2 regions of the Priestia sp. YIM B13489 genome follow, and region 1 is predicted to be linked to the other one. Evidence: a T-box and tRNA genes for the amino acid it is inferred to sense, from the RefSeq annotation. Region 1 holds a T-box; the other holds one or more tRNA genes.
What was found. The T-box of region 1 lies ahead of ileS (isoleucine--tRNA ligase). A T-box ahead of a tRNA ligase gene usually reads a tRNA of that ligase, here a tRNA-Ile.

Region 1 (14,804 bases):
GAAAGTTGTTTAAACAAATGCAGGCTGGAGATGGAACAGCAAGAGAAAAGCTAGTAAGCGGAAATTTACGTCTCGTACTCAGCGTGATTCAACGTTTTAACAATCGTGGAGAATTTGTTGATGACTTATTTCAGGTTGGATGTATTGGATTAATGAAATCCATTGACAATTTTGATTTAAGTCAAAACGTGAAGTTTTCTACATATGCTGTCCCAATGATTATAGGGGAAATTCGCCGCTATTTACGTGACAATAATCCAATCCGTGTTTCTCGTTCCCTTCGTGATATTGCTTATAAAGCTCTTCAAGTTCGTGAAAGGCTTATGAGTGAAACATCCAAGGAACCTACAGCTGAGGAAATTTCAAAAGTCCTAGAAGTGCCGCATGAAGAAATTGTGTTTGCTTTAGATGCTATCCAAGATCCGGTTTCTCTATTTGAACCTATTTACAATGATGGTGGAGACCCAATCTATGTCATGGATCAGCTAAGCGATGAACGCAACCGTGATTCAACTTGGATTGAAGAAATTGCTTTGCAAGAAGGTATGAGAAGATTGAACGAGCGAGAAAAACTAATTTTACGAAAGCGCTTCTTTCAAGGTAAAACACAGATGGAAGTTGCTGAAGAAATTGGTATTTCTCAAGCTCAGGTTTCTCGTTTAGAAAAAGCTGCTATTAAACAGATGAATAAAAATATTCAAAGTTAACAAAAGCTATCTAAACTGGCAGCTGCTCGCGTTCATACAATTAATACCATTCACTTTATTTGATGTTCAACTTAATAAGCATCGTGTCTATAAAAACAGACACGATGCTTATTTTGTATGTATCAATGTATAATACATGACCAAAAGATATTCATATCCGGTTTCCTATTGCTGTGAGGACTTCTAGCTACTCGTTGAGAATGTCTCTTGATGAAAAGCTGTGTAATTAGTGGACAAAATGCCTATAGAACGAGAATGGCAGAGAAAAAATAAGCTTTTCCTTCATGAAATGAAAATTTGAAAATATATATAGGCTAAGGAATAAAGTTGGCTATAGGAGGAGAGAGCATGTTAAAGATTTCAGAATTCCAGCTGAAAGATGTAGTGAATGTAGCTGATGGCAAAAAACTTGGAAATGTAGGGGATATTGATATTGACTTAACAACGGGAAAAATACAGGCCGTCATTATCGGAGGCTCTCGTGTATTGGGCTTCTTTGGAAAAGATGATGAAATTGTGATTCCGTGGAAAAATATTGTGAAAATTGGTTCTGATGTCATTTTAGTACGTTATAAAGACGCATTTCAGCCTGAAGAGAATTAGTTTTTTGTCAACAGCACCTAGCAATCTGTGGTACAATATGTGAGAAGAAATGAAACAAGGGATGTGTCACATACATGAATCCTGAGCCATTAAAAAAAAGCCATCACGAGTCGTTTATGTGGCTGAGCCCTTGGGTAGAAAAGAATGATATGCTTGTTGCTGGTTTCACCACAAAAAATGGTGGCGTGAGTAAACCTCCATTTGCTTCTTTTAACCTAGGGCTTCACGTAAACGATAACGTAGAAGATGTTATTACAAATAGAAAAATTTTAGCAGCCGAACTAGACATGTCTTTTGAAAGCTTTGTATGTGCTGAACAAGTACATGAAGCAACTGTTCAAAAAGTAACAAAAGCCGACTGTGCAAAAGGACTCTACAAGTATGAAGAGGGCATAAAAGCAACGGATGGCATTTATACAAATGAATCTGATATTTTGTTAGCTTTATGTTATGCAGATTGTGTTCCGCTGTACTTCTATGCGCCTGATCACCATTTAGTTGGTCTAGCTCATGCCGGGTGGAAGGGAACAGTGAAAGATATTGCAGGAAATATGATTCGACGTTGGGTAGAGCAAGAAAATGTTCCGGTTGAAGATATTTACGTGGCGATTGGCCCTTCGATTGAAGATTGCTGTTATGTTGTCGATAACCGCGTCATTACACAAGTAAACGAAGTAGTTGGCCAAAATGGATATCAAGAAGTAAGCCCTGGACAATACGCGCTTAATTTAAAAAAAGTCAATAAGCTGCTGATTCAAAACGCAGGCGTATTGCCGGAACGAATTTTAACATCGTCGTATTGTACAAGCTGTGAAGATGACCTGTTCTTCTCACATCGCCGCGACCAAGGGAAAACAGGACGCATGTTTAACTTCATAGGCTTTAAGGAGGAGTAATTACATAGTGACAGCTAGCGTAAGTGAAAATCTAGAAGCAGTTCAACAAACAATTGCTGAAGCGTGTAAAAAAGTTAATCGAAATCGAGAAGATGTAGAGCTGATTGCTGTAACAAAATACGTTTCCACAAAACGAGCAGCAGAAGCAGTGGATGCAGGCATTTTACATCTTGGAGAAAACAGGGATGAAGGTCTTCTAGAAAAGTATGAATCAATCGGTGAGAAAGCGACCTGGCATTTTATCGGAAGCTTACAAACAAGAAAAGTAAAAAATGTGATTGATAAAGTTGACTATATTCATTCACTAGACCGAGTATCTTTAGCAAAAGAAATTGATAAACGCTCAGGGCATCGTATAAAATGTTTTGTACAAGTTAATGTTGCCGAAGAACAATCCAAGCATGGCCTTGCTGTAGAAGACGTAATTCCATTTATTAAATCCCTTGAAGAATTTACAAATATTCAAGTGGTCGGATTGATGACCATGGCTCCTCACACAGATGACGAGTCTACGCTTCGCAGCTGTTTTCAAGGTCTAAAAAAATTGCAGAGTCGCATACAAGAACTAAACTTGCCATATGCACCGTGTACAGAGCTATCAATGGGAATGTCAAACGATTATGCAATTGCAATTGAAGAAGGAGCAACATTCATTCGACTAGGAACCACGTTAGTTGGGAATGAACGTTAAGGAGGTGTAATTCAAGATGAGTATGAAAAATCGCTTTAGAAGTTTTTTTGCTCTTGATGACGATACTGAATATGTAGAAGAACATTACGAACAAGAAGAGTCGGTAGAAGAGCCCGTACAGCAGTCGAGACCAGCAGCGAAAGCTAGTCAGCAGCCGAATCAGCAGCAAAATGTGATTAGCTTGCAAAGCGTTCAAAAATCATCAAAAATGATGCTTTGCGAACCTCGCGTCTATGCCGAAGCACAAGAAATTACGGATCATTTAAAAAATCGTAAAGTCGTAGTTGTGAATTTACAGCGCATTCAACGAGATCAAGCAGTGAGAATTGTCGACTTTTTAAGTGGTACAGTTTATGCTTTAGGCGGGGACATTCAAAAAATTGGAACCGACATCTTTTTATGTACACCTGATAATGTAGACGTAAGCGGAAGCATTTCAGATATGATGGGGGAACACGATACAACAAACGTAAAGAGGTGGTAGTTTTTGGACATCGTTTTTGGGATTCTTGGAAAATTAATTGGGCTTTACTCATGGGCACTGATTATTTACATTTTGATGTCTTGGGTACCCGATGTAAGGGCGTCTAAGTTTGGTCAGCTGCTTGGCAGTATTTGTGAGCCTTACTTAGAGCCTTTTCGTAAAATCATTCCGCCTATTGGCATGATTGATATTTCACCTCTTGTTGCAATCTTTTTATTGCGATTTGCTGAAAGAGGCGTGTATTCACTTAATAATGTGGTAGGTTTTATTTAAAAAAGGAATCGCTGGATTCCTTTTTTACATACCAATAGTAGGAGTAATAATATGTCTATTTATGAACATTTTAGGCAAGAAGAACATGGATTTATTGACCAGGTTCTTCAGTGGAAAGAAGATGTCCTACATCAATACAGCCCAAAATTAACGGACTTTTTAGATCCAAGAGAGCAGCAGATTGTGACAGCTATTGTCGGGACTGAAGGAGAGGTTCAAGTTTCATTTGATGGTGGACAACCGTTTGCTGAACGCAAGCGCGCGCTGCTATATCCGGATTACTATGTACCTCAAAGCGAAGATTTTCAGTTGCATATGTACGAGCTAAATTATCCTAAAAAGTTTGTGACAATTGAACATCCTCAAGTTCTTGGTTCGGCGATGTCCTTAGGACTGCGCCGTTCAAAATTTGGAGATATTTTGGTCGCGGGAGACGATATTCAGCTTGTAGCTGCAGAGGAAATTTCTTCTTATATTGAGATGAATTTAACATCAATTGGAAAAGCCAAAGTTTCACTTTCTTCTATTCAAAGAGAGCAGCTGCATGTGGTAAAAGAAGAGCTGATTGAACACGTTTATACAGTTTCTTCAATGAGGCTTGATGTTTTGCTGTCGACCATTCACAATTTATCAAGACAAAAAGTCCAGCCGTTTATTGCAAATGGAGCGGTAAAAGTAAATTTTAAAGTCATTGAACAGCCTTCTTTTGAATGTCATGAAGGTGATATTTTGTCGCTTCGTGGTCACGGCAGAAGTCGTATCGTTTCACTTGAAGGAAAAACTAAAAAAGAAAAATGGCGAATTGTTGTAGGAAAGCAGAAATAAAGAAATCTACTAGCAGGAAATTTTAAAAATATGTCGAATAAACCATTACTAATGATGTAATGAGACAACACGGAGGTGGCCTAGATGCCTTTAACCCCTTTGGATATTCATAACAAAGAGTTTAATCGCGGGTTTCGCGGATATGATGAAGATGAAGTAAATGAGTTTCTTGACCAAGTAATTAAAGACTATGAGCTAGTCATGCGTGATAAAAAGGAGTTAGAAGGAAGAGTATCTGAATTAACAGATCGTCTTGGACATTTTACTAACATCGAAGAAACATTAAATAAATCAATTTTAATTGCTCAAGAAGCAGCGGAAGATGTGAAGCGAAACGCTGAAAAAGAAGCGAAGCTCATTATAAAAGAAGCAGAAAAAAATGCGGACCGTATTATTAATGAAGCATTGTCTAAGTCTCGTAAAATTGCGATGGACATTGAGGAGACGAAAAAGCAGTCTAAAGTATTTAGAACTCGTTTCAAAATGTTAATCGAAGCACAGCTTGAAATGTTAAACAGCGACGACTGGGATCAGTTGATGGATTATGAGATGCCAGCGCTAGAAGAAAAAATTGACTAGTCAAGACATCATCTTGACTTCTCACGTTTTGTTGTCATATAATTTGGTAACAGATGAAATTTCATATCAAACAGTACGGAGACAGGGACAGTAGCTTTTTTAGTTTGTCAAAGCGAATCGAGGATGGTGTGAGCTCGATAACAAACAAAAAAGTGAAAATCACCCTAGAGTACCATTGCTGAACTGATGATAGTAAGCAGTGGCGGTTTATTCACGTTACGAATGCAAAGAGGATTTGCGTGCAGCAAATCTACTAGGGTGGTACCGCGGGAGGCCTTCTCGTCCCTTTTTGGGATGAGGAGGTCTTTTTGTTATGGTACAAAAAGATATGAAATTTACGTTTTTTTTTGGAGGGTAAAACATGGAATATAAAGATACATTATTGATGCCAAAAACTGAATTTCCAATGCGTGGAAATTTACCGAACCGCGAGCCTAAAATGCAAGAACAGTGGGCTGAAATGAATATTTATGAAAAAGTACAAAAACGTACGGAAGGCCGTCCGCTATTTGTCCTGCATGATGGACCTCCATATGCGAATGGCGATATTCACATGGGACATGCATTAAATAAAATTTTAAAAGATTTTATCGTTCGCTATAAGTCGATGTCAGGCTTCTGTGCACCTTATGTACCAGGCTGGGATACACACGGTTTGCCAATTGAAACAGCTTTAACAAAAAATAAAAAAGTAAACCGCAAAGAAATGACGGTAGCTGAGTTCCGTAAGCTTTGCGAACAGTATGCTTGGGAACAAGTAAACGGCCAACGTGAGCAGTTCAAGCGTTTAGGTGTACGCGGAGATTGGGATAATCCATATGTAACGCTTCAGCCCCAGTACGAAGCGCAGCAAATCAAAGTGTTTGGTGACATGGCGAAAAAAGGCTACATCTACAAAGGGTTAAAACCAGTGTACTGGTCCCCTTCAAGTGAATCTGCTTTAGCAGAAGCGGAAATTGAGTACTATGACAAACGTTCAGCTTCTATTTACGTAGCATTTAACGTAAAAGATGGTAAAGGTGTGCTTGAACAAGATGAAAAATTCATCATTTGGACGACAACACCATGGACAATGCCAGCTAACCAAGGGATTGCTGTCAATCCTGAGCTTCAGTACAGCGTAGTTGAAGTAGATGGAGCAAAATATGTAGTGGCAACTGAACTGATTGAAACAGTTGCTAAAGAAATTGAATGGGCTGACTATAAGACGCTTCGTACGGTAAAAGGTTCAGAACTTGAGCGTGTAGTAGCTGAGCATCCAATCTACAAGCGTGATTCATTAGTTGTTCTTGGCGATCACGTAACAACGGATGCTGGTACTGGGTGTGTTCATACAGCACCGGGACACGGGGAAGACGACTTTATCGTTGGTCAAAAATACGGTTTGGAAGTTCTTTGTCCAGTCGACAGTAAGGGTCATATGACGAATGAAGCACCAGGATTTGAAGGGTTATTCTATGATAAAGCGAATAAGCCGATTACAGACAAACTAGAAGAAGAAGGCGCGCTGTTAAAATTAAGTTTCATTACCCACTCATACCCACATGACTGGCGTACAAAGAAACCAACAATTTTCCGTGCAACGGCACAGTGGTTTGCGTCTATTAAAGATTTCCGTGAAGATTTATTAAAAGCAGTAGAAAAAACAAAATGGGTGCCTACTTGGGGTGAAACGCGACTTTATAACATGGTGCGTGACCGCGGAGACTGGTGTATTTCTCGTCAACGTGCATGGGGCGTTCCGATTCCGGTATTTTATGCTGAAAATGATGAGCCAATCATTACGGATGAAACAATTGAACACGTATCAAATCTATTTAGAGAACATGGATCAAACGTATGGTTTGAGCGTGAAGCAAAAGACTTGCTTCCGGAAGGCTTTACTCATGAAGGAAGCCCAAATGGCCGCTTCACAAAAGAAACAGACATCATGGACGTATGGTTTGACTCTGGTTCTTCACATCAAGCTGTTCTTGAAGAACGTGAAGACTTACAGCGTCCGGCTGATTTGTATTTAGAAGGTTCTGACCAATACCGCGGCTGGTTTAATTCAAGTCTTTCTACAAGCGTAGCTGTAACGGGTGAAGCACCTTATAAAGGGGTACTTAGCCACGGATTTGCTTTAGACGGTGAAGGTCGCAAAATGAGTAAGTCATTAGGAAACGTTGTAATTCCAGAAAAAGTAATGAAACAACTAGGTGCAGATATTTTACGTTTATGGGTAGCTTCTGTAGATTACCAAGCTGATGTTCGTGTATCTGATAACATTTTAAAACAAGTAGCAGAAGTATATCGTAAAATCCGCAACACGTTCCGTTTCTTACTAGGAAACTTAGAGGACTTTAATCCAACAACTGATGCTGTAGCTGTTGAAGACCTTCGTGAAGTAGACCGCTACATGCTTGTGAAGCTGAACAAATTAATTGATAAAGTGAAAAAATCTTATGATTCATATGAATTCTCAAGCATTTATCACGCAGTGCATAATTTCTGTACAATTGATATGAGTTCATTCTACTTAGACTTTGCAAAAGATGTATTGTACATCGAAGCAGAAAATAATGTAGAGCGCCGCAGCATTCAAACGGTCCTTTATGAAACGTTATTATCGTTAACGAAATTAGTGTCTCCAATTCTTTCTCATACAGCAGACGAAGTATGGGTTCACATTCCAAATGTAACGGAAGAAAGCGTGCAGCTAGTTGATATGCCAGAGGTTCAAGAAATCGAAGGAGCAGATCAATTAGTAGAGAAATGGGATGCATTCATGGAGCTTCGTGATGAAGTATTAAAAGCGCTAGAACAGGCTCGTAATGAAAAAGTAATCGGTAAGTCTTTAGAAGCAAAATTAACGCTGTATCCAACAGCAGATACGAAAGAACTGTTAGCATCTATTTCTGAAAATGTAGGTCAACTCTTCATCGTTTCAGATCTTGAGGTAGCAGAAGGTGAAGCACCTGCTGAAGCACAAAAATTCAGCTATGCTTCAATTGTTGTAAGTAAAGCAGAAGGTGAGAAGTGTGAGCGCTGCTGGGTTGTATCACCAACAGTTGGCGAAGATCAAGATCACCCGACTTTATGTACACGCTGTGCGGATGTTGTAAAAAATCACTACGTTCAGCAGTAATTAACAAAAACACGTCCTTTTTGGGCGTGTTTTTTGCTGTACGAAATTCCCAAATACAATGGTATAAAGCATTTAAAGCCTTAGGAAAAACTTGTGTTGTAGATTCGATGGAAAACTCGGTAAACCTAACATCATTAATACTTCATCTTATCAGCACAGGAGGCGTTTGAATGTATGAAAATTATCTTTCCATTGGACAGGAATTAGCTCTTATTAAAGAAGAATTACAAGATCGCCTATTGAGATATGCTACAGAACAATCTGGTTATATAGATGAAAAGGAACGTTACGTAATAGAAATGATTAAAGCCGATTTAAAAGATGTAGAACACGCGTTAGCAAAGCTTGACGTTGGTGCGTTCGGAATTGATGAACTAACTGGCGAAGTGATGTCTATTCATAAATTAAAAGTAATGCCGACGGCCCGCACAAATGAAGATTTATTTGTTTTATGGTGAGAAGCGAGAAAAAAAATGAATTATGTGCTAAAATGCTTTAGTATGGATTCGTTTGATTTTATTGCGGGAGGAAAACGTTTGTGTTTTATTATCTTATCGCTTTAGCTGTTATACTTATTGATCAGGTAACAAAATGGATGATTGTAAAAGAAATGTATTATGGACAAAGCATCACCGTAATTGAAAACTTTCTTTACATTACCTCTCATCGTAACAGAGGAGCCGCGTGGGGGATTTTACAAGGACAGATGTGGTTCTTTTATCTCATTACGGTGGTTGTGGTAGTCGGTTTAATAATTTATATTCAAAAGCTCAAAAAACAAGATAAATGGTTCGGTATTGCGCTAGCATTAATGTTAGGCGGCGCCATTGGAAACTTTATTGATCGAGTGGTCCGTAAAGAAGTAGTTGATTTCGTAAATACATACATCTTTACGTATGATTTTCCGATTTTTAACGTAGCTGATTCGGCACTTGTCGTCGGAGTAATCATCATGTTTATTATGACGCTGTTTGAAGGGAAAATGAAGAAGGAGCACAAAGAATGAATGTAATTGAAACAGTTATAAATGAAGAACAAGCGGGAGAACGTATTGATAAAGTACTTTCGACTGTAAATGCAGAATGGTCACGTTCACAAGTGCAGCAATGGATTAAAGAAGGTCACGCAAAAGTGAACGATAAAACCGTTAAAGGAAACTATAAATGTAAAACAGGAGACGCTATTATTATCGAAGTGCCGGAATTAGAAGAGCTTGATGTGGTAGCGGAAGAAATGGATTTAGATATTTATTATGAAGATCAAGATGTGCTTGTTGTAAATAAACCTCGCGGCATGGTTGTACATCCAGCTCCTGGTCATCATAGCGGCACGCTTGTAAACGGCCTAATGGCTCACTGTAAAGATTTATCGGGTATTAACGGCGTTATGCGCCCTGGTATCGTTCATCGAATTGATAAAGATACATCCGGTTTACTTATGGTTGCAAAAAATGATTTAGCTCATGAATCACTAGTTAGTCAGCTTGTAGCTAAAACAGTAACGCGTCGTTATAAAGCTATCGTTCACGGAGTAATTGCGCACGATCACGGTACAATTGATGCGCCAATCGGCCGAGATAAGCAAGATCGTCAAAGCATGACGGTAACTGATGAAAACAGTCGTGATGCAGTGACACACTTTACTGTATTGCAGCGTTTTAAAGATTTTTCACTAGTCGAATGTAAGCTAGAAACGGGGCGAACACACCAAATTCGCGTTCATATGAAGTATATTGGCTTTCCGCTTGCCGGGGATCCGAAGTACGGACCGAAAAAAACGCTTCCGATTGACGGACAAGCGCTTCATGCAGGTGTATTAGGCTTTATTCACCCTCGTACAAATGAATATATGGAATTTGAAGCACCGGCTCCAAAAGAGTTTAATGAGATGCTAGAGCTTATTGAAAAAAGAAGTTGACAACTGCCATAAGTGATGGCATACTTGTATTAACTTAATAAGAACCTTTAAGAACAGTCCAGAGAGGCTGAGAAGGAAACGGTGCAGAAAAGGCATATTTATAGCCTTTTTGAAGAAATATGTCTAAAACCAAATCCTCTTGCCTCAAGGCAAGAGGATTTTTTTATGTCAACAACTTGAGGTGAAAAACAGTGAACGTAAAAGCTACCGTACTTGACGAACAGGCTATTCGCCGCGCTTTAACTCGAATTGCACATGAGATTATTGAAAAGAATAAAGGAATCGAAAATTGTGTGCTAGTGGGGATTAAAACGCGAGGTATTTATATCGCAAAACGTTTAGCAGAACGAATTGCACAAATTGAAGGAAATACATTGCCAGTCGGAGAACTAGACATCACGCTTTACCGAGATGATTTATCGAAAGTGACAAGCAATGATGAGCCTCTTGTAAAAGGATCAGATATTCCGACAGATATTGCAAATAAGAACGTCATCTTAGTAGACGATGTGTTATATACGGGCCGTACGGTTCGAGCAGCACTTGATGCACTGATTGATATCGGCCGACCTGAACTCATTCAGCTGGCTGTCTTAGTGGATAGAGGGCACCGCGAGCTGCCGATTCGAGCAGACTACGTTGGCAAAAACGTACCGACAGCTAAAAGTGAAAAAATTGCGGTGCATTTAATGGAAGTAGACGAAAAAGACCACGTGTCTATTTACGAAAAATAAATTATATACCCTTTTAAATGGTAGTCCCGTGAGGCTGCAAAAGGGGGGTCACTATACAAGGAAAACTATACTGCGGTATAGCGTCTTCCTTGTATGCTGAAAACCTCTTTGCCTCTGCGTAAAGAGGTTTTTTAATAGTGATAGGAGGAAAAACATATGAGTCAACAACGAGATTTTGTACTTGATATACATGATAAACCAAAAGCAATAAATTGGTTAACATTGAGTCTGCAGCATTTGTTTGCAATGTTTGGGTCGACGGTGTTAGTGCCGTTCCTAGTTGGGTTCAGCCCGGCAATTGCTTTGATTTCAAGCGGGGTAGGAACGCTTGCTTTCCTGCTCATTACAAGAGGTCAAATTCCTTCTTATCTTGGTTCATCGTTCGCGTTCATCACGCCAATCATTTTCGCCAAAGCTTCGTTTGGACCTGAAGAAACGATGGTTGGTTGTTTCTTAGCCGGACTTGTTTATGGAATTGTTGCTTTGATTATAAAAGGAACAGGAATCAATTGGATTATGAAGCTGCTTCCTCCGGTTGTAGTAGGACCAGTTATTATGGTTATAGGCTTAGGACTGGCTAATACAGCAGTAGGCATGGCTATGAACGATGCAAAAGGAAATTACAGCTTAACTTACCTGATGGTTGCGCTTGTGACACTAGCGATAACAGTTGCGTGCTCAATCTTCTTTAAAAACATTATCAGCCTGATTCCGGTACTGATGGGAATTATCGGCGGATACATCTTCGCTTATACACAAGGATTGGTAGACTTTTCAAAGGTAGTGAAAGCAGAGTGGATTGAAGTACCTCACTTCTACGTGCCGTTCGTCACATACACGCCGTCCATTTCATTAGGGATTGTGCTTATCATGGTACCTGTAGCAGTCGTAACACTCTCAGAACATATCGGACACATTCTCGTCTTAAATAAGATTGTGGATCGAAACTATATTGAAAAGCCAGGGCTGCACAGATCGATTTTAGGAGACGGAGTAGCAACTATGCTTGCTGCGCTGATCGGCGGACCGCCAAATACAACATACGGTGAGAACATCGGAGTGTTAGCCATCACAAAGGTGCTTAGCGTATTTGTGATAGCAGGAGCAGCAGTCTTCGCGATTTTGTTCGGGTTTGTCGGAAAAATCAACGCTCTTATTTCAAGTATACCAACGCCGGTCATGGGCGGGATTTCGATTCTCTTATTCGGAATCATTGCTTCATCGGGCTTGCGAATGATGGTGGATGCAAAGGTAGACCTTGGATCAAAACGAAACTTAATGATTGCTTCGATTATCTTAGTATTAGGAATCGGAGGAGCACACTTAGATATCTCAGAACATGTAAAGATTGATAGCATGGCACTGTCTGCTATCATGGGAGTTCTGCTGAATCTAGTTCTGCCGAAAGAGAAGATAAAAGAAGCAGAAAACGTTCAAGAAACGTCAGCACGAAAAATTTCATAGAACGCCTTTTAATTGAAATCCAGAGAGGTTTCTAAGGGTGTGTGAAAAGCGCGTTATAGACGAAGCTTGTTTTCTTACACCCTTTCTAAGTTAGAAAGGGTGTTTTTTATAAAGAAATGCGAGGAAAGCAAAAATGGAGGGAATCGATATGAAACATTTAGTGACAGTCTCAACACTAGAAACAAATGAAATTCTAGAGATTTTAGACAGCGCTGAAAACTATCGAACGAATAAACAAGGATGGAAACCGGAAGAGAAAATGTTTGTTGCCAACTTATTTTTTGAAGCGAGCACGCGTACTCGATGCAGCTTTGAAATGGCAGAACAGCAGCTAGGATTAACAACAATTCCGTTTGAAGTAACAACTTCAAGCGTCCAAAAAGGAGAAACGCTTTATGACACGATTGAAACATTAGCTTCAATCGGCGTTCAATCAGTTGTTATTCGCCACCCGCAAGATCGTTATTATGAAGCACTGCAGGAAAAAGTATCGATTCCCATCATTAATGCAGGAGACGGATGCGGTCAGCATCCAACTCAATGTCTGCTTGATCTACTGACGATTCGCCAAGAGTTCGGCTCGTTTAAAGGATTAAAAGTCGCAATAGTCGGAGATTTGCGACATAGCCGCGTAGCGAGATCGAATGCTGAAATACTGACAAAACTAGGGGCGACCGTATATTTTGCGGGACCTGAAGAATGGAAAGATGAAGAGAACAGACACGGTACATATCTTGATATCGATGAAGCAATCGAAACGGTCGATGTTGTGATGCTGCTGCGTATTCAATTTGAAAGGCATGAAGAGAACACTTCAGAGCTTGCACAGAACTACCACAGCCGCTTCGGATTAACCGTTGAACGAGAGCGGAAAATGAAATCACATAGCATTATCCTTCATCCAGCTCCTGTAAACAGAGGAGTCGAAATTGCAGATGAGCTCGTTGAATGTGAACGATCAAGAATTTTTAAACAAATGCAAAATGGCGTGTACATTCGCATGGCAGTATTAGCAAGAGCGCTACAACCAATTGAAAGGGGACTTAATAATGACAACAATTATCAAAAATGCTACATGGTTAAATGAAGGGAAAATTGAACAAGTCGAACTGAAAATTGAAAATGGTGTAATTGCTGAAATAGCTTCACACATCGACGTGGAGAATGAAGAAGTCATTGATGCAGGCGGGAACTTCTTATCACCGGGTTTAATCGATGTCCACGTTCACTTGCGCGAGCCAGGGGGAGAAAAGAAAGAAACGATTGAAACGGGTACTCTAGCAGCGGCAAAGGGCGGTTTTACAGCAATTGCTGCAATGCCAAACACGCGTCCAGTTCCGGATACTGTTGAACAAATGGAGTGGGTAAACAAGCGTATTGAAGAAACAGCACATGTTCGCGTATTGCCATACGCATCGATTACCACTCGCCAATTAGGAAAAGAACTAACGGACTTTGAAGGCTTAAAAGAAGCGGGCGCATTTGCTTTTACAGATGATGGAGTAGGCGTTCAGTCAACAGGAATGATGCTAGAAGCGATGAAGAAAGCCGCTTCATTAAATAAAGCAATCGTTGCACACTGTGAAGATAATGATTTAATCAACAAAGGCTGCGTCCACGACGGAAAATTTGCAAAAGAACATGGACTAAACGGTATTCCTTCTATCTGTGAAGCCGTTCAAATTGCACGAGATGTACTGCTTGCTGAAGCAGCAAACTGTCACTACCATGTGTGTCACGTAAGTACAAAAGAATCCATTCGCGCCATTCGGGATGCAAAAAAAGCAGGCATTCGCGTAACCGCAGAAGTAACGCCTCATCATTTACTGCTAAATGAGGAAGACATCCCTGGGCTTGATTCAAACTTTAAAATGAATCCGCCGCTTCGAGGAAAAGATGATCAACAGGCATTAATTGAAGCTTTATTAGATGGAACGCTTGATTTTATCGCCACTGATCATGCACCGCACACAGCGGACGAAAAAGCAGAAGGCATGGAGCTTGCGCCGTTTGGGATTGTGGGACTTGAAACAGCTTTCCCGCTTCTTTATACAAACTTAGTATTAAAAGAAGTAATGACGCTAGAGCAGCTAGTATCATATTTAACAAACAAGCCTGCTGACACGTTCAACCTTCCCTATGGCACCATCGAAGTAGGGAAAACAGCAGATTTAACTATCATTGATCTTGAAACGGAAAAAGCAATTAATCCAGAAGAATTTGTATCAAAAGGTAAAAATACGCCGTTTGCTAACTGGGTATGCAAAGGTTGGCCGGTAATGACATTAGTAGAAGGTAAACGAGTATGGGAGGATGTTAAAGCATGCAACGTCAACTAATTTTAGAAGATGGAACAGTATTTATCGGAAAAGGATTCGGCAGCGACAAAGAAATGACAGGAGAAGTTGTTTTCAACACGGGAATGACAGGATATCAAGAAATTCTATCTGATCCATCATACTGTGCACAAATTGTGACATTAACATATCCTTTAATCGGAAACT
Region 2 (14,804 bases), 990 kb from region 1:
ATTCTGTAAAATTGTTTTGATATCTTCAATGTAGTTCACCACTTGCCTATGCGTATCTTGCATAATTTCCTTTGCCCCGTCATCTTCTGCCTGTGCAATAAAATATTCCAAAATTCTTTGGGTCATTGTTTTTTGCTGATAGGTCATCCAAAGAGTAGCAATTTCACTTGAACTTAACGGTATTTCTTGACTCATGCACTAAACCTCCTGCTAGGGATACATACGTAAATCTTCATTTATTCAAGAGTGGGTATCTGTAATGAAGACTTTATTCTAGACCTTAACATTCGCCCCCGCAGTCAGATACACAACTCTGTCTCTTCCTCAATTAATTCTGCTTCATTTACTATGCACAAATTAGAAGAATTCTATGTATTTACCCTCGCTTTTAAATGGCGGAAACAAAAAAAGCCCCCTCTCATTAAAGGCGCTTTTTCAAAGAAAACGTTTTTATTCCATCGTATCAGAAATTCTTTTGTAGCTTCCGCATTTTTTTAGATATTGAATAATATCTTGATCTTTTACACGCTGAATAGCTGATCCGAACAGTTCTGCTGCTACCTGCATGCGTTCATGTTTATGTTCAATGGTCATAATATATCGAAGCGCATCCACAACCGGTGCATTGTGACGTGTACGACGAGTTATGTACTCGTGAATGGCTTCATTTAACCCTTCCGATTCCGCTTGTTGAAACTCAGGTTTTCTTACTACTTGACTATATACCACTTTTTGACACTCCTTCTCCTCATTTTTAATCATTTTTATCTTTCTTTTATTTCCATTTCCCTAACAAAAAGGAAACAAAACATGCAATGTTAACTTTTTTTAGAGTTTTCTAGCAGATGCATTTAAAAGAACATAGGTTTGATCCTTATAAGGAAACTATGATATATTTTTTGTCTACACAGACTATACACAGTAAGGAATGAGGTATTTAGATATGAATAAAGCTGAATTTATTGATGCTACAAAGGCTCCAGCCTTTAAGCCAGGAAAAGAATTTAAAGAAGCTGTTAAATAAAGAATCTAATGCTGGGTATAAAGTAAAACAAGCAGGCTCTTAATAAGTAAGAATCTGCTTGTTCTGTTCTATATAAAGACTATTTCAGTAAGTTATTTTATTTTTTCTAAAAAGATACATATCTAACAGCATATTAACAAGCAATCGATTAAGCTACTACATTTATTTTAATATACAGTTGAGCTAGATAGAATATCTTTATGAAAACGTACTGTTTCAGAACTATAAGTAGTCATATTTAGTACACTTTTTATAGAATATGAGATGAGGATACCCCCATCTTCCATTGTACTCACCCAATAAGGATGAAAGGGTATTAAAAAATAAAATCGCTTATCAAGTTTTTCTAAAACAAATGGTTCGGTAACATTTTTAGTTTCTAAATTACCAACAGAGACATCAATTTTATCACCTATTCTCATTCCACCATAACCCTCTATACAAATTTCAATAAATCCAGTTTCTTGAAGTAATTCTAATTCAGCTTCTCCGACGTAATCATATCTTTCTAGTATGTTCGTTCCATTTTTAATTGATTGACGTACGAAATCCCCGTCATAATAAAAAACAAATGGCAATTCTAAATCTTTTAAGTCAATAAGATTTTGTATGGTGATAGTACCAACTCCTTTATACCAACTCGTTGATTATTATAACATTATTGGCTATTCCAACGTTTTATCTCATATTCTTGATATGTGCTTCCCTTTTAAATGTAGTCTACATGGGGATCAAAGCAAACTTATTTAGAATTAGCATTGTGAATCCCATTCAAAGCATAGCCAAACTACATACTCGAATGCAGCTACTCTGTCTTGGACTGTATTTTATCTTCCACTTTTTCTTTTAAATCAGAGGTAGGCATGAAGAAAGAGACATTTTACAATAAGGTAAAAGTATACGAGGCAAGGAAGTAAAGTTTTCTTCATTTCCTAATTTTATTGGACGTCCTGACAAAATAAGTGACTCAACAGTTTGTTCATAATCAAGCTTATAGCTTCAATAAAATCACAGTTTTTTTAAAATACGTTGATTAAAAAAACACCCTGAGAGGATGTTTAATAGTTAGCTTGTAAAGCTTCACTCTTTTTCTTTAGTTTTTGACTTTCTTCTTCTAACTCAATAATTTTATTTTGGAGCTCTGTATTATCAAAGTCTTGCTCTAACTCTTCAGATAGCTTTATTCGCTGTTTATGAATTTCAATTCGTTGTTTAGCAATCGCTTCTACTTCTTTGTTTAATTGTAATTGTTCATATGGATTCATATAAATTCCTCCCTTACTTTCACTTTCAACACAAGAAGACAGATTCCTTTAAAATAAAGTCCAGTGAGTGTTCCCTATAAACATGCTAATGGCCCCAAACGCACTAGCAATAAAACTAAAATTCCATACAGTCCGCATCCAAACTGCTAAAGAACCATATGTCTTTTTAAAGGCTACTTCACGCATAAAGATGAGATAAAGAACTGTAAACCCATATACACCAAATGCTACCCATTGAAAAGTTTCTTGAATTTGTGGAACTATTAGAACAACTGCTACTAAAGCTACGGTGAAAATGAGGTTCACAATCATAAAGAAGCTGACGAAACGCATCCACTTAAATCCCTTTTCGTCTAGTTCCGCAGCACCTTGGTTTTTTCGCTTTAATTCCTCCATTATTCATTACCCCTAGTATTCAGTTTCATCCATTATAGCACGTTATCCTAGTGTTATTCTTAAAGTACTAGTATCGTTATGTTCAAATTTAAGAGATTAGACTCAAAAATTTTAAAGTTTTCACATTAGAATTTTATACAGCCTCAATCAAAATCTGTAGTTATCTAACATAAATAAAAGAGCAGTTTGCAAATGCAAACTGCTCTTTCGATGACCCGTACGGGATTCGAACCCGTGTTACCGCCGTGAAAGGGCGGTGTCTTAACCACTTGACCAACGGGCCATGATTGTTTTTTAAGTTTAACTTAACTGTTTGTTATACTGGTGGGCCTAAGTGGACTCGAACCACCGACCTCACGCTTATCAGGCGTGCGCTCTAACCAGCTGAGCTATAGGCCCATATATATGATAGAGAGAATTCTCTCAAAACTGAACGAAATGAAACGTACGTCTTATAAAAATCCTTAGAAAGGAGGTGATCCAGCCGCACCTTCCGATACGGCTACCTTGTTACGACTTCACCCCAATCATCTGTCCCACCTTAGGCGGCTAGCTCCTTACGGTTACTCCACCGACTTCGGGTGTTACAAACTCTCGTGGTGTGACGGGCGGTGTGTACAAGGCCCGGGAACGTATTCACCGCGGCATGCTGATCCGCGATTACTAGCGATTCCAGCTTCATGTAGGCGAGTTGCAGCCTACAATCCGAACTGAGAATGGTTTTATGGGATTGGCTTGACCTCGCGGTCTTGCAGCCCTTTGTACCATCCATTGTAGCACGTGTGTAGCCCAGGTCATAAGGGGCATGATGATTTGACGTCATCCCCACCTTCCTCCGGTTTGTCACCGGCAGTCACCTTAGAGTGCCCAACTAAATGCTGGCAACTAAGATCAAGGGTTGCGCTCGTTGCGGGACTTCCCAACATCTCACGACACGAGCTGACGACAACCATGCACCACCTGTCACTCTGTCCCCCGAAGGGGAACGCTCTATCTCTAGAGTTGTCAGAGGATGTCAAGACCTGGTAAGGTTCTTCGCGTTGCTTCGAATTAAACCACATGCTCCACCGCTTGTGCGGGCCCCCGTCAATTCCTTTGAGTTTCAGTCTTGCGACCGTACTCCCCAGGCGGAGTGCTTAATGCGTTAGCTGCAGCACTAAAGGGCGGAAACCCTCTAACACTTAGCACTCATCGTTTACGGCGTGGACTACCAGGGTATCTAATCCTGTTTGCTCCCCACGCTTTCGCGCCTCAGCGTCAGTTACAGACCAAAAAGCCGCCTTCGCCACTGGTGTTCCTCCACATCTCTACGCATTTCACCGCTACACGTGGAATTCCGCTTTTCTCTTCTGCACTCAAGTTCCCCAGTTTCCAATGACCCTCCACGGTTGAGCCGTGGGCTTTCACATCAGACTTAAGAAACCGCCTGCGCGCGCTTTACGCCCAATAATTCCGGATAACGCTTGCCACCTACGTATTACCGCGGCTGCTGGCACGTAGTTAGCCGTGGCTTTCTGGTTAGGTACCGTCAAGGTACAAGCAGTTACTCTTGTACTTGTTCTTCCCTAACAACAGAGTTTTACGACCCGAAAGCCTTCATCACTCACGCGGCGTTGCTCCGTCAGACTTTCGTCCATTGCGGAAGATTCCCTACTGCTGCCTCCCGTAGGAGTCTGGGCCGTGTCTCAGTCCCAGTGTGGCCGATCACCCTCTCAGGTCGGCTATGCATCGTGGCCTTGGTGAGCCGTTACCTCACCAACTAGCTAATGCACCGCGGGCCCATCTGTAAGTGATAGCCGAAACCATCTTTCAATCATCTCCCATGAAGGAGAAGATCCTATCCGGTATTAGCTTCGGTTTCCCGAAGTTATCCCAGTCTTACAGGCAGGTTGCCCACGTGTTACTCACCCGTCCGCCGCTAACGTCATAGAAGCAAGCTTCTAATCAGTTCGCTCGACTTGCATGTATTAGGCACGCCGCCAGCGTTCATCCTGAGCCAGGATCAAACTCTCCGAAGAAATGTTTGCTTGCTCAATTTAAAAATAAAATTTAACGTTGACGTTTGTCGCTTTGTTCAGTTTTCAAAGTTCAACCGTCGCTCTTAAGCGACTTTACTATCTTATCAAGTTATCAACGTAATGTCAACAACTTTTTTATTTCTTTTTGTTGTTCTCGCTTGTCTGCGTTAGCAACAGATATAAATATACCAAATCAATTTCATAAAAACAAGAGGTAAATTAAAAGTTTAAATTTTCTAATATTATTAACTAAAAAAAGATGGCCGTAGCCATCTCTTTTTTTAGCGTTGACGCATATGTGGGAATAATAGTACATCACGGATTGACGGTGCATTTGTTAGTAACATAACAAGGCGGTCAATACCGATTCCTAGACCACCTGTAGGTGGCATACCATATTCTAATGCCTCAATGAAGTCATCATCCATCTCATGTGCTTCATCGTTTCCTTGTTCTTTCTCTTTCAACTGAGCTTCAAAGCGCTCACGTTGGTCAATTGGATCATTTAGCTCTGTAAATGCGTTCGCGTGTTCACGCGCAACGATAAACAGCTCAAAACGGTCAGTAAAACGCGGATCTTCCGCATTTTTCTTAGCCAATGGAGAGATTTCTACAGGATGTCCGTAAATGAACGTTGGTTGAATTAACTGCTCTTCTACTTTTTGTTCAAAGAATTCATTTACAATATGTCCATATTGCATATGTTCAGTGATTTCTACCCCGTGTTCTTTCGCTAAAGCACGAGCTTCTTCAACAGATGTTTCTCCCCAGAAGTCTACGCCCGTATATTGTTTAATAGCATCGACCATATGAAGTCTTGTCCACTCTGGAGTTAAATCTACCTCTTGATCGCCATACTGAATCTTTGTTGTGCCAAGTACTTCTTGCGCAATGTGTGCAATTAAGTTCTCTGTTAAAGCCATGATATCTTTGTAGTCCGCATACGCTTCGTACAATTCGATCATTGTAAATTCAGGATTGTGACGTGTAGATACACCTTCATTACGGAATACACGGCCAATTTCGTATACTTTTTCTAATCCACCTACGATTAAACGTTTTAAATGAAGTTCAATCGCAATACGCATATAAAGTTCCATATCAAGCGCATTGTGGTGTGTCACAAACGGACGAGCTGCTGCTCCACCTGCGATTGAATGCATCATCGGTGTTTCAACTTCTAAATATCCATGATTATCTAAGTAACGGCGCATCGATTGAATAATGCGGCTTCTTGAGATAAATGTTTGTTTACTTTCTGGGTTTGTAATTAAATCTAAGTAACGTTGACGGTAGCGCTGTTCAATATCTTTTAAACCATGATATTTATCTGGAAGTGGACGAAGCGCTTTTGTTAGTAACGTAAAATCTTTTACTTTAATAGAAAGTTCGCCAACTTTTGTTTTGAATAAAACACCTTCAACCCCTACCAAGTCACCGATATCTACGCTGCTGAAGATTTCGTACTGTTCTTCGCCAATTGCATCTTTACGTACATAAAGCTGAATTTGTCCTGTTAAATCTTGAACGTGAGCGAAACCTGCTTTTCCTTTTCCACGCTTTGTCATAATACGACCAGCTAGTGACACAGGCACTTCATTTTCTTCTAACTGTTCTTTTGTTAACTCGTCATACTCACTAATTAATTGCTGTGATGTATGTGTACGTTCAAAACGTTGACCAAACGGATCAATACCTTGATCTCGTAGGTTGCTCATTTTTTCGCGACGAACGAGAAATTGATCATTTAATTCTTCATGACTCATCGTTTACTCATCTCCATCGTATAATTAAGTTTTCCGAAACAGAAAAAAGGCCAGCATGTTTACTGGCAACTACTACGTTTCTTTAAAATTATTATAGGTTCAGTCGTTTCTCTATGTCAAATCGCTTTATTCTTGCTTCGCTTCTCTTTTTCTTCGATTTCTCTAACAAGCTACCGAATAAACCCAAAACCTGCGAACCCAAATCTCAAAGTTTTCACTATGAACTCTACTTTACGCCAATATAAAAATGAATCAACTAATAAGATTCATTTTCACTTATGTAAATCATTACGATTATTTTCGAACATATCTAGTATACCCGTTGTTTGCTCTCGAAATAATTTTACATCTTTTAAATCTGATAAACGTGTTGTGATGGTTTCAACTTTTTCTTCTGCTACAGGGAGAATAAGAGATGGAGCTAGTTCGTTTAGAGGAACCATCACAAACGCTCGTTCAAACATTCGGGGATGAGGGACGCTCAGTCTATCCGTGTGAATGATTTCATTACTATAAAGTAAGATATCTAAATCAAGGGTTCTAGGTCCCCATACAATCTCTCTTTTTCGGCCTGCCGTTTGTTCAATGGCTTGCAAACAATCTAAAAGGTGCTCTGACGAATACGTTGTTTGTATTTTTACTACCATGTTTAAAAAGCTTGCTTGATTCGTATACCCGACAGGGGCCGTTTCATAAACAGATGAAACAGCCACTACCTTAATCTCAGAGTGTTTCATCAAGCCAGTAACTCCTGACTTCAAATGTTCCATTCGATTTCCAATATTTGATCCTAATGCAATATATGCTTCTGTTGTCATTCAACGGCTCCTTTTAATTTCAATAGCTACCGATTGATAATAACCGGGAATTGGCGGATCGGGTTTATATACCTTTACTGTACAAGCCTGCACGAGTTCGTAATTAGCAAGCAATTCAGATGCAATCGTTTCAGCCACCGTTTCAACTAACTTGAACGTGCGCTTCTCTACAACTTCCTGGCATGTTTGGTATAAATCTGCATAGCTCACCGAGTATTCTAAATTGTCCGTAGTACCAGCTTGCTTTAAATCCAGTTCCACAGCTAAATCCACGTGAAAACGCTGCCCTAATTTATTTTCTTCTGGAAATACGCCATGATAGCCATAGAAACGCATATCATTTACATGAATTTTATCCATCTTTAGTCTCTCCTTTCGCTTTTATACATGTAGCTCGTGTCGACTCATTAGCGACATTGTGTAAGAGCGATACTCTTTTTGCAACTGAGCTGTCAGCGTATGGTCTCCTACTGAAAACTGCTTATCCTTTATACTTCGAAGAGGTACGATTTCTTGAATGGAATTTGTAACGAAAGCTTCATCACCCTCCAAGAGCTGTTCCACCGTAAATAAGCCTTCTACAACCTCTATGTTTTTCTTTTGTAAAAGCGTAAAGATAAACTGTCTCGTAATTCCATTTAAGATACCTGTTTCAAGAGACGGCGTATATACACAATCATCTTTTACAAAAAATAAATTGGACACAATACCTTCGGCTAAGAACCCTTCTTTTGTTAAAAAGATACCCTCTTTATTTAAGTCCGAACCAACTTCTCGCTTAGCTAGTACATTATTTAAATAATGATGAGATTTTAATCTCATGGTTCCTTCAGGCGTATTTCGTTTCGTCTCAAGAATAAGCCCCTCTTTTACAAGGGGGCTCGATGGATGAGGCATTGATTTCATATATACGATTGTAGATGGCTTGTCGTATTCTTCCACTTGCAAGCCAATTCCGCCATTTCCTGCTGAGACATTTAATCGAACATACGCATTTCTCTCATTGTTTTTCATTAACAAACTATTAATGATTTCCAACACGTCCTGTGTAGAGTAGTCCCATACAATATTTAATTCACGTAAGCTGCTATGCAGGCGATCCAGATGGTCTTCCACTAAAAATGGATGACCTTCATACACTCGTAACGTTTCAAACAGCCCTAGGCCATACATATATCCGTGATCAAACGGAGAAATAGTGGCTTCAGACGCAGACTTTACTTCGCCATTTACGTATATATACATATCATTACACTCGCTTTTTTTCGTAAGTTTCAATAAAATTCTTCAGCATTTCTTTACCGTAAGAAGTCATGATAGATTCAGGATGGAACTGTACTCCTTCAATAGGTAATGATTTATGGCGAATCGCCATAATTTCATCTTCTGCTGTCCACGCTGAAATCTCAAAGCAATCCGGCAGTGAACTTTTTTCTACAATCAAAGAATGATACCGCGTTGCCGTGAACGGATTATCAAGACCTTTAAAGATAGTACGGCCATCATGATGCATTTCAGATGTTTTCCCGTGCATTAATTTATCCGCACGAATCACATTCCCTCCAAAAGCTTGCCCAATCGACTGATGCCCTAAGCATACGCCGAATATTGGAATCTTACCTGCAAAATACTCGATGGCTTCTAGACTGATTCCCGCTTCGTTAGGACTGCATGGTCCCGGGGAGATCATCAAGAAATCTGGATTTAGCACTTCAATTTCAGAAAGTGTAATTTCATCATTTCTTTTTACAAGAAGCTCATGCCCTAGCTCACCTAAATACTGTACTAAATTAAACGTAAAAGAATCATAATTATCAATCATTAATATCATCTTTACTCACCCTCACTCAGCTCATTTTCGCTCTGCTCTTTTGCTTTCCATAGTGCAATTGCTTTTTTCAGTGATTCTTTGTATTCGTGTTTCGGATTTGAATCAATCACAACACCCGCACCAGCCTGCACATAAGCTTGGCCGTCTTGAATAATCATAGTGCGAATCGCAATATTTAATTCCATATCTCCATTAAACCCAATCCAACCAATCGATCCTGTATAAATTCCTCTTCGAACTGGTTCAAGTTCTTCAATGATTTCCATTGTACGAACTTTAGGTGCTCCAGTAATCGTTCCTCCAGGAAAAACCGCATCTACGATATCTACAAAATCTTTGTTGCGCGCGAGCTTGCCTTTTACATTAGACACAATATGCATGACATGTGAATATTTTTCAATAACCATAAACTCGTCAACATGCACAGTACCATATTCGCTTACTCTACCAAGATCATTACGCTCTAAGTCAACAAGCATCACATGCTCTGCACGCTCTTTTTCGTTATGAATAAGCTCATCTGCTAACTGTTGATCTTCTTGATCATCCTTACCGCGGGAGCGTGTTCCCGCAATCGGTCTCGTACTGATTTCATCACCGGCTTTTTTCACTAATAATTCTGGTGAACAGCTCACAATGTGAAATTCTTCTGTCTGCATATAAGACATGTAAGGAGACGGGTTGATTTTTCGTACCTGTTCGTAGATATGCATAGGATGAGTTTGAAGCTGTTGAGACTGTCGAACAGATAAGTTCACTTGAAACACATCGCCTTGCCCGATGTACTCATGTACGCGTGTTGTAGCATCTGAAAAAGCAGCTTCAGACATCGAAACCTCACTCTTTTCGGCAACACGATGAATCTGCTCATATGAGAGTCCTTCATCACTTGCCCCCATCCAGTCCTTTTTGTATTGATCAATACGCTTATGTGCCTGCTCTTTACAATCTGCTTCGTCATTAACGATAATCCAGAGCTTTTCCTTTTCTTGATCGTATACAAATACGTCATCGAAAATAAGGAAATAAACGTCCGGCGTTTTCAATGAATCTTCAGCAAGGTCAGGTATGGTTTCTACATAGCGGATATAATCATAGCTAATAAAGCCAATTGCTCCACCTTGAAAAGGAGGAAGATCTGGATTCACCTCTGCTTCAAACTTCTTCATCCAGTCTCGCATAAGATGAAGCGGATTACCTTTTTGAACAGTAGTTTGGTCATCCGTTTTGATATGAAGCTCGTTTTGTTCGCCTCGCAAAATGGCTACAGGTTTTAATCCCATTATTTGAAACTTTCCGCCTCGACCGCTTTCAAGCAGGATATGATTCGGTTCCTCTTTTGACAACTCTTGATATTTTTTGAACCATTGGCTTTTAGAGATAGAAATAGATTCGCCCCAAGTCATTCTTTGCTGCATTTGTTCACTCTCCTAAAAATAAATCACCTGCTTTCATTTTACATGATTCTTAGATGAAAAAAAACAGCTTCATATAGAAGCTGTTTTTTTATCGTTTTTATGCTTGTGTTTGTTCCTCGAATTGGAACAATGGAGTACTTAGGTAACGCTCACCGTTACTTGGAATAATCGCTAACACTTTTTTACCTTTTCCAAGCTGTTTTGCAGCTTTTAACGCAGCATAAATCGCAGCCCCAGAAGAGATACCTACTAGTACACCTTCTGTTTTTGCTACTTTACGGGCATATTCAAAAGCTTGATCGTTTTGAACAGCGACAACTTCGTCATATACTTCCGTGTTAAGCGTATCCGGAACAAAGTTTGCACCAATTCCTTGAATTTTATGAGGTCCTGGTTGACCACCGCTTAAAATCGGAGAATCAGCTGGCTCTACCGCATAAATTTTGATATTTGGGTACTTTTCTTTTAACACTTCACCAGCACCTGTAATAGTACCGCCAGTACCGATACCTGCCACAAATCCATCTAGCTGATCGCCGAACTGCTCGATGATTTCTTTAGCCGTTGTTTGACGGTGCACTTCTGGGTTCGCCTCGTTTTGGAACTGCTGAGGAATAAAGTAGCCGTGCTCTTTTGCAAGCTCAGTTGCTTTATTAACCGCCCCTTTCATTCCTTCTGGACCTGGTGTTAATACTAACTCTGCACCGTATGCACGAAGCAGATTACGACGCTCAATACTCATCGTTTCAGGCATTGTTAAAATAGCACGGTATCCTTTTGCTGCAGCTACCATTGCTAAGCCAATTCCTGTGTTACCACTTGTTGGTTCAATGATTGTGTCGCCAGGTTTTAACACACCTTTTGCTTCCGCATCTTCAATCATCGCTAATGCGATACGATCTTTTACGCTGCTTCCCGGGTTCATAAATTCTAATTTTAAATATACATCCGCCATATCTTCTTCAACTAGACGGTTTAGTTTTACGATTGGTGTTTGACCAATTAACTCTGTAATTGAATTTGCAATACGTGCCATATGACCACTCCTAATACCAACTAATTTTATTGATTTTGTATACAATTTATCAGATGTTTTCTAAATTGTCAATCATTTTGTCTTTCCATTTACCTAATTTTGTTATATTTTTAGATCAATATATACAGAAATAGAACTTAATATCTATAAAAAAAGGCGCTCATTTATAAAATGACGCCTTTTAAGAATCTTTTATTTCATTTAAATTGCTTGTTCTTTCATTTCTTCAAGCTGCTTTTTATCAAAACGATAGGTCTCATTACAGAAATGACACTGGGCTTCAGCTTGGCCGTCTTCCTCAATCATCGATTGAATCTCTTCTTGTCCTAAGCTGATAATAGCATTGGCAATTCTTTCTTCTGAGCACTGACATTTGAACTCTACAGGCATTGTCTCCAGAAACTTCACATTTTCTTTTCCAAGAACTTCTTCTAAGATTTCCTCAGGAGAAAGACCTTTTTGAATCAGTTTTGAAATTGGTTCAATCGTCTGTAATCGTTGTTCAATAGCTGTAATCGTTTTATCATCTGTTCCCGGCAGAAGCTGAATGATAAATCCGCCCGCAGCTAAGATCGTGTTATCAGGGTTAACAAGTACACCTACACCTACTGAAGATGGGACTTGTTCAGATGTCACAAAATAATACGTGAAATCCTCTCCTAATTCTCCCGATACAATAGGTACTTGTCCGTTAAATTGATCACGCATTCCGATATCTTTTACGACACTTAGCGTGCCCTCTGTACCTACAGCACGTGCTACATCTAATTTCCCATGCTGATTTAAATCGAAGTGCGTTTGTGGATTCGTTACATATCCACGCACTTCCCCTTTAGCATTGCTGTCTACTAAAATAACGCCAATTGGGCCGCGGCCTTCAATTTTAATTGTTAGCTTTTGCTCACCCTTTAGCATAGCCCCCATCATGACTCCCGCAGTCATTGAACGTCCCAATGCTGCAGAGGCTGTAGGCCATGTATAGTGACGGCGCTGCGCTTCTCCAACTGTATCCGTTGTTTTTACTGCATAAGCGCGAACTTGACTATTGTAAGCTAATGCTTTTACTAAATAGTCACCCATAATATACACCTCTTACTCCATATTTTTTGTATAAATTATTTGCAATCCTTTTAAAGTCAAAAATGGATCCACAATATCAATAATATCCGACTCTTTAGCAATCAATGTTGCGAGTCCTCCAGTAGCAATAACTTTAGGATTTACTGTTGCTTGCTCTTTCATTCTTGCTACAATTCCTTCTACTTGTCCAACGTATCCATATAAAATACCTGCTTGCATCGCAGATACTGTATTTTTTCCCACAATGCTATTTGGTCGCGCAATTTCAATTCGCGGAAGCTTAGATGCTCTTGAATAAAGAGCTTCTGTCGAAATATTAATACCAGGGGCAATCGCACCACCCATATATTGCTTATTTTCATCAATATAGCAATATGTGGTTGCGGTACCAAAATCAACGATAATTAAAGGGCTTCCGTATAGCTGAATTCCAGCAACAGCATTTACAATACGGTCTGCTCCCACTTCACGCGGATTTTCATATTTAATATTTAAACCCGTCTTAATTCCAGGACCAACAACAAGCGGCTTTAAATGAAAATACTTTTGACACATTCTCTCCAATGCAAACATAATAGGAGGAACAACAGAGGAAATAATAATACCATGAATATCTTTAAAAGATAAACTAACGTGCTCAAGCAAGGCTTTGATTGTCATGCCATACTCGTCTTCTGTTTTATTACGGCTTGTTTCTACACGCCAGTGATACTTCAATTCATCTCCATCGTATACACCTAATACCGTATTCGTATTTCCAACATCTAATACAAAAATCATTTCAATCACCACTTTATATAAATTCAGTATTCACACTGAAACCATCATACCATAACTGGTAAATAGACGTGTATATTCTAGATAAAATAGGAATATAATGACACGATTCTCTAGTGGATATCCTACTTATCCACCATATATACGAAAATCTTTTACCAAACCTAACTTTTGCTCATTAAAAAATCAGTGGAGAATATCTCCACTGATCTTTATTGTCTTATGCTTTTGGCTCTTCATCGTCTGTCTTTGTTTGGATGTTTACTTTAACATCTTCATCTGTTACGTGACTAGAACGGTCTGGAAGAGTTCCATGATCTACTAAGTGGTTGATTTGCTCAGCGTCTAACGTTTCTACTTCTAACAATGTTTGAGCTACAAGCTCTAACTTGTCACGGTTTTCCGTTAAGATCTGCTTCGCACGCTCATAGCTTTCTTTAATGAAACGTTGGATTTCATTATCAATTTCATGAGCAATCGCATCACTGTAGTTTTGTTCACTGTGTAAATCACGACCTAAGAATACTTGGCCTTGTTGTGATTGACCGAATTGCATTGGTCCTAACTTTTCACTCATACCGTATTCTGTTACCATTTTACGAGCGATGCTTGTTGCACGCTGGAAGTCATTATGAGCACCTGTACTCACTTCGCCGAAAATAATTTCCTCAGCTACGCGACCACCAAGCAATCCAACAATTTTATCCAGCAGCTCTGGCTTCGTCATAAAGTAGCGATCTTCTTTTGGTAACATAACAGCATATCCACCAGCTTGCCCACGTGGAACAATGGTTACTTTATGTACCATATCAGCTTCGTCTAATACGACACCGATAATTGTATGTCCTGCTTCATGATAAGCAACAATATTGCGTTCTTTTTTAGAAATAACTCGACTTTTCTTAGCTGGACCTGCAATTACGCGGTCTGTTGCTTCGTCAATGTCAACCATTTCAATTTTCTTTTTGTCCTGTCTAGCAGCTACTAAGGCAGCTTCGTTTAACAAGTTTTCGAGATCTGCACCTGAGAAACCTGGCGTACGCATAGCAATTGCTTTTAAGTTTACTGATTCATCTAAAGGCTTATTGCGAGCATGTACTTTAAGCACTGCTTCACGGCCATTTACATCTGGACGATCTACCGTAATTTGACGGTCGAAACGGCCTGGACGTAATAACGCTGGATCTAAGATATCCGGGCGGTTTGTTGCTGCAATGATAATGATACCTTCGTTAGCACCAAAACCATCCATCTCAACAAGCAACTGGTTCAATGTTTGTTCACGCTCATCGTGTCCGCCACCAAGACCTGCGCCACGTTGACGACCTACAGCATCGATTTCATCAATAAAGATAATACATGGAGCATTCTTCTT

Region 2: it has a tRNA-Ile gene. The T-box ahead of ileS (isoleucine--tRNA ligase) is inferred to sense a tRNA for this amino acid. The anticodon was not compared.

The regions. Positions count from the first base shown of each region.
Region 1 is NZ_JBHZOQ010000053.1:762,208-777,011, reverse strand. It holds gene sigG (RNA polymerase sporulation sigma factor SigG) at 1-707, shown strand, start outside; gene ACFX4W_RS09850 (YlmC/YmxH family sporulation protein) at 1,056-1,310, shown strand; gene pgeF (peptidoglycan editing factor PgeF) at 1,385-2,206, shown strand; gene ACFX4W_RS09840 (YggS family pyridoxal phosphate-dependent enzyme) at 2,214-2,897, shown strand; gene ACFX4W_RS09835 (cell division protein SepF) at 2,914-3,381, shown strand; gene ACFX4W_RS09830 (YggT family protein) at 3,385-3,654, shown strand; gene ACFX4W_RS09825 (YlmH family RNA-binding protein) at 3,706-4,479, shown strand; gene ACFX4W_RS09820 (DivIVA domain-containing protein) at 4,564-5,058, shown strand; T-box leader at 5,128-5,348, shown strand; gene ileS (isoleucine--tRNA ligase) at 5,420-8,185, shown strand; gene ACFX4W_RS09810 (conjugal transfer protein TraR) at 8,356-8,643, shown strand; gene lspA (signal peptidase II) at 8,724-9,191, shown strand; gene ACFX4W_RS09800 (RluA family pseudouridine synthase) at 9,188-10,102, shown strand; gene pyrR (bifunctional pyr operon transcriptional regulator/uracil phosphoribosyltransferase PyrR) at 10,294-10,836, shown strand; gene ACFX4W_RS09790 (uracil-xanthine permease family protein) at 10,993-12,300, shown strand; gene ACFX4W_RS09785 (aspartate carbamoyltransferase catalytic subunit) at 12,449-13,387, shown strand; gene ACFX4W_RS09780 (dihydroorotase) at 13,350-14,639, shown strand; gene ACFX4W_RS09775 (carbamoyl phosphate synthase small subunit) at 14,624-14,804, shown strand, end outside.
Region 2 is NZ_JBHZOQ010000053.1:1,754,825-1,769,628, reverse strand. It holds gene ACFX4W_RS14885 (DUF3231 family protein) at 1-195, opposite strand, end outside; gene ACFX4W_RS14880 (hypothetical protein) at 451-729, opposite strand; gene ACFX4W_RS14875 (hypothetical protein) at 1,192-1,602, opposite strand; gene ACFX4W_RS14870 (hypothetical protein) at 2,083-2,289, opposite strand; gene ACFX4W_RS14865 (hypothetical protein) at 2,338-2,685, opposite strand; tRNA gene ACFX4W_RS14860 (tRNA-Glu) at 2,897-2,968, opposite strand; tRNA gene ACFX4W_RS14855 (tRNA-Ile) at 3,008-3,084, opposite strand; rRNA gene ACFX4W_RS14850 (16S ribosomal RNA) at 3,154-4,703, opposite strand; gene lysS (lysine--tRNA ligase) at 4,985-6,469, opposite strand; gene folK (2-amino-4-hydroxy-6-hydroxymethyldihydropteridine diphosphokinase) at 6,742-7,287, opposite strand; gene folB (dihydroneopterin aldolase) at 7,288-7,647, opposite strand; gene pabC (aminodeoxychorismate lyase) at 7,669-8,532, opposite strand; gene pabA (aminodeoxychorismate/anthranilate synthase component II) at 8,537-9,118, opposite strand; gene pabB (aminodeoxychorismate synthase component I) at 9,121-10,536, opposite strand; gene cysK (cysteine synthase A) at 10,634-11,572, opposite strand; gene hslO (Hsp33 family molecular chaperone HslO) at 11,774-12,652, opposite strand; gene ACFX4W_RS14805 (type III pantothenate kinase) at 12,665-13,432, opposite strand; gene ftsH (ATP-dependent zinc metalloprotease FtsH) at 13,650-14,804, opposite strand, start outside.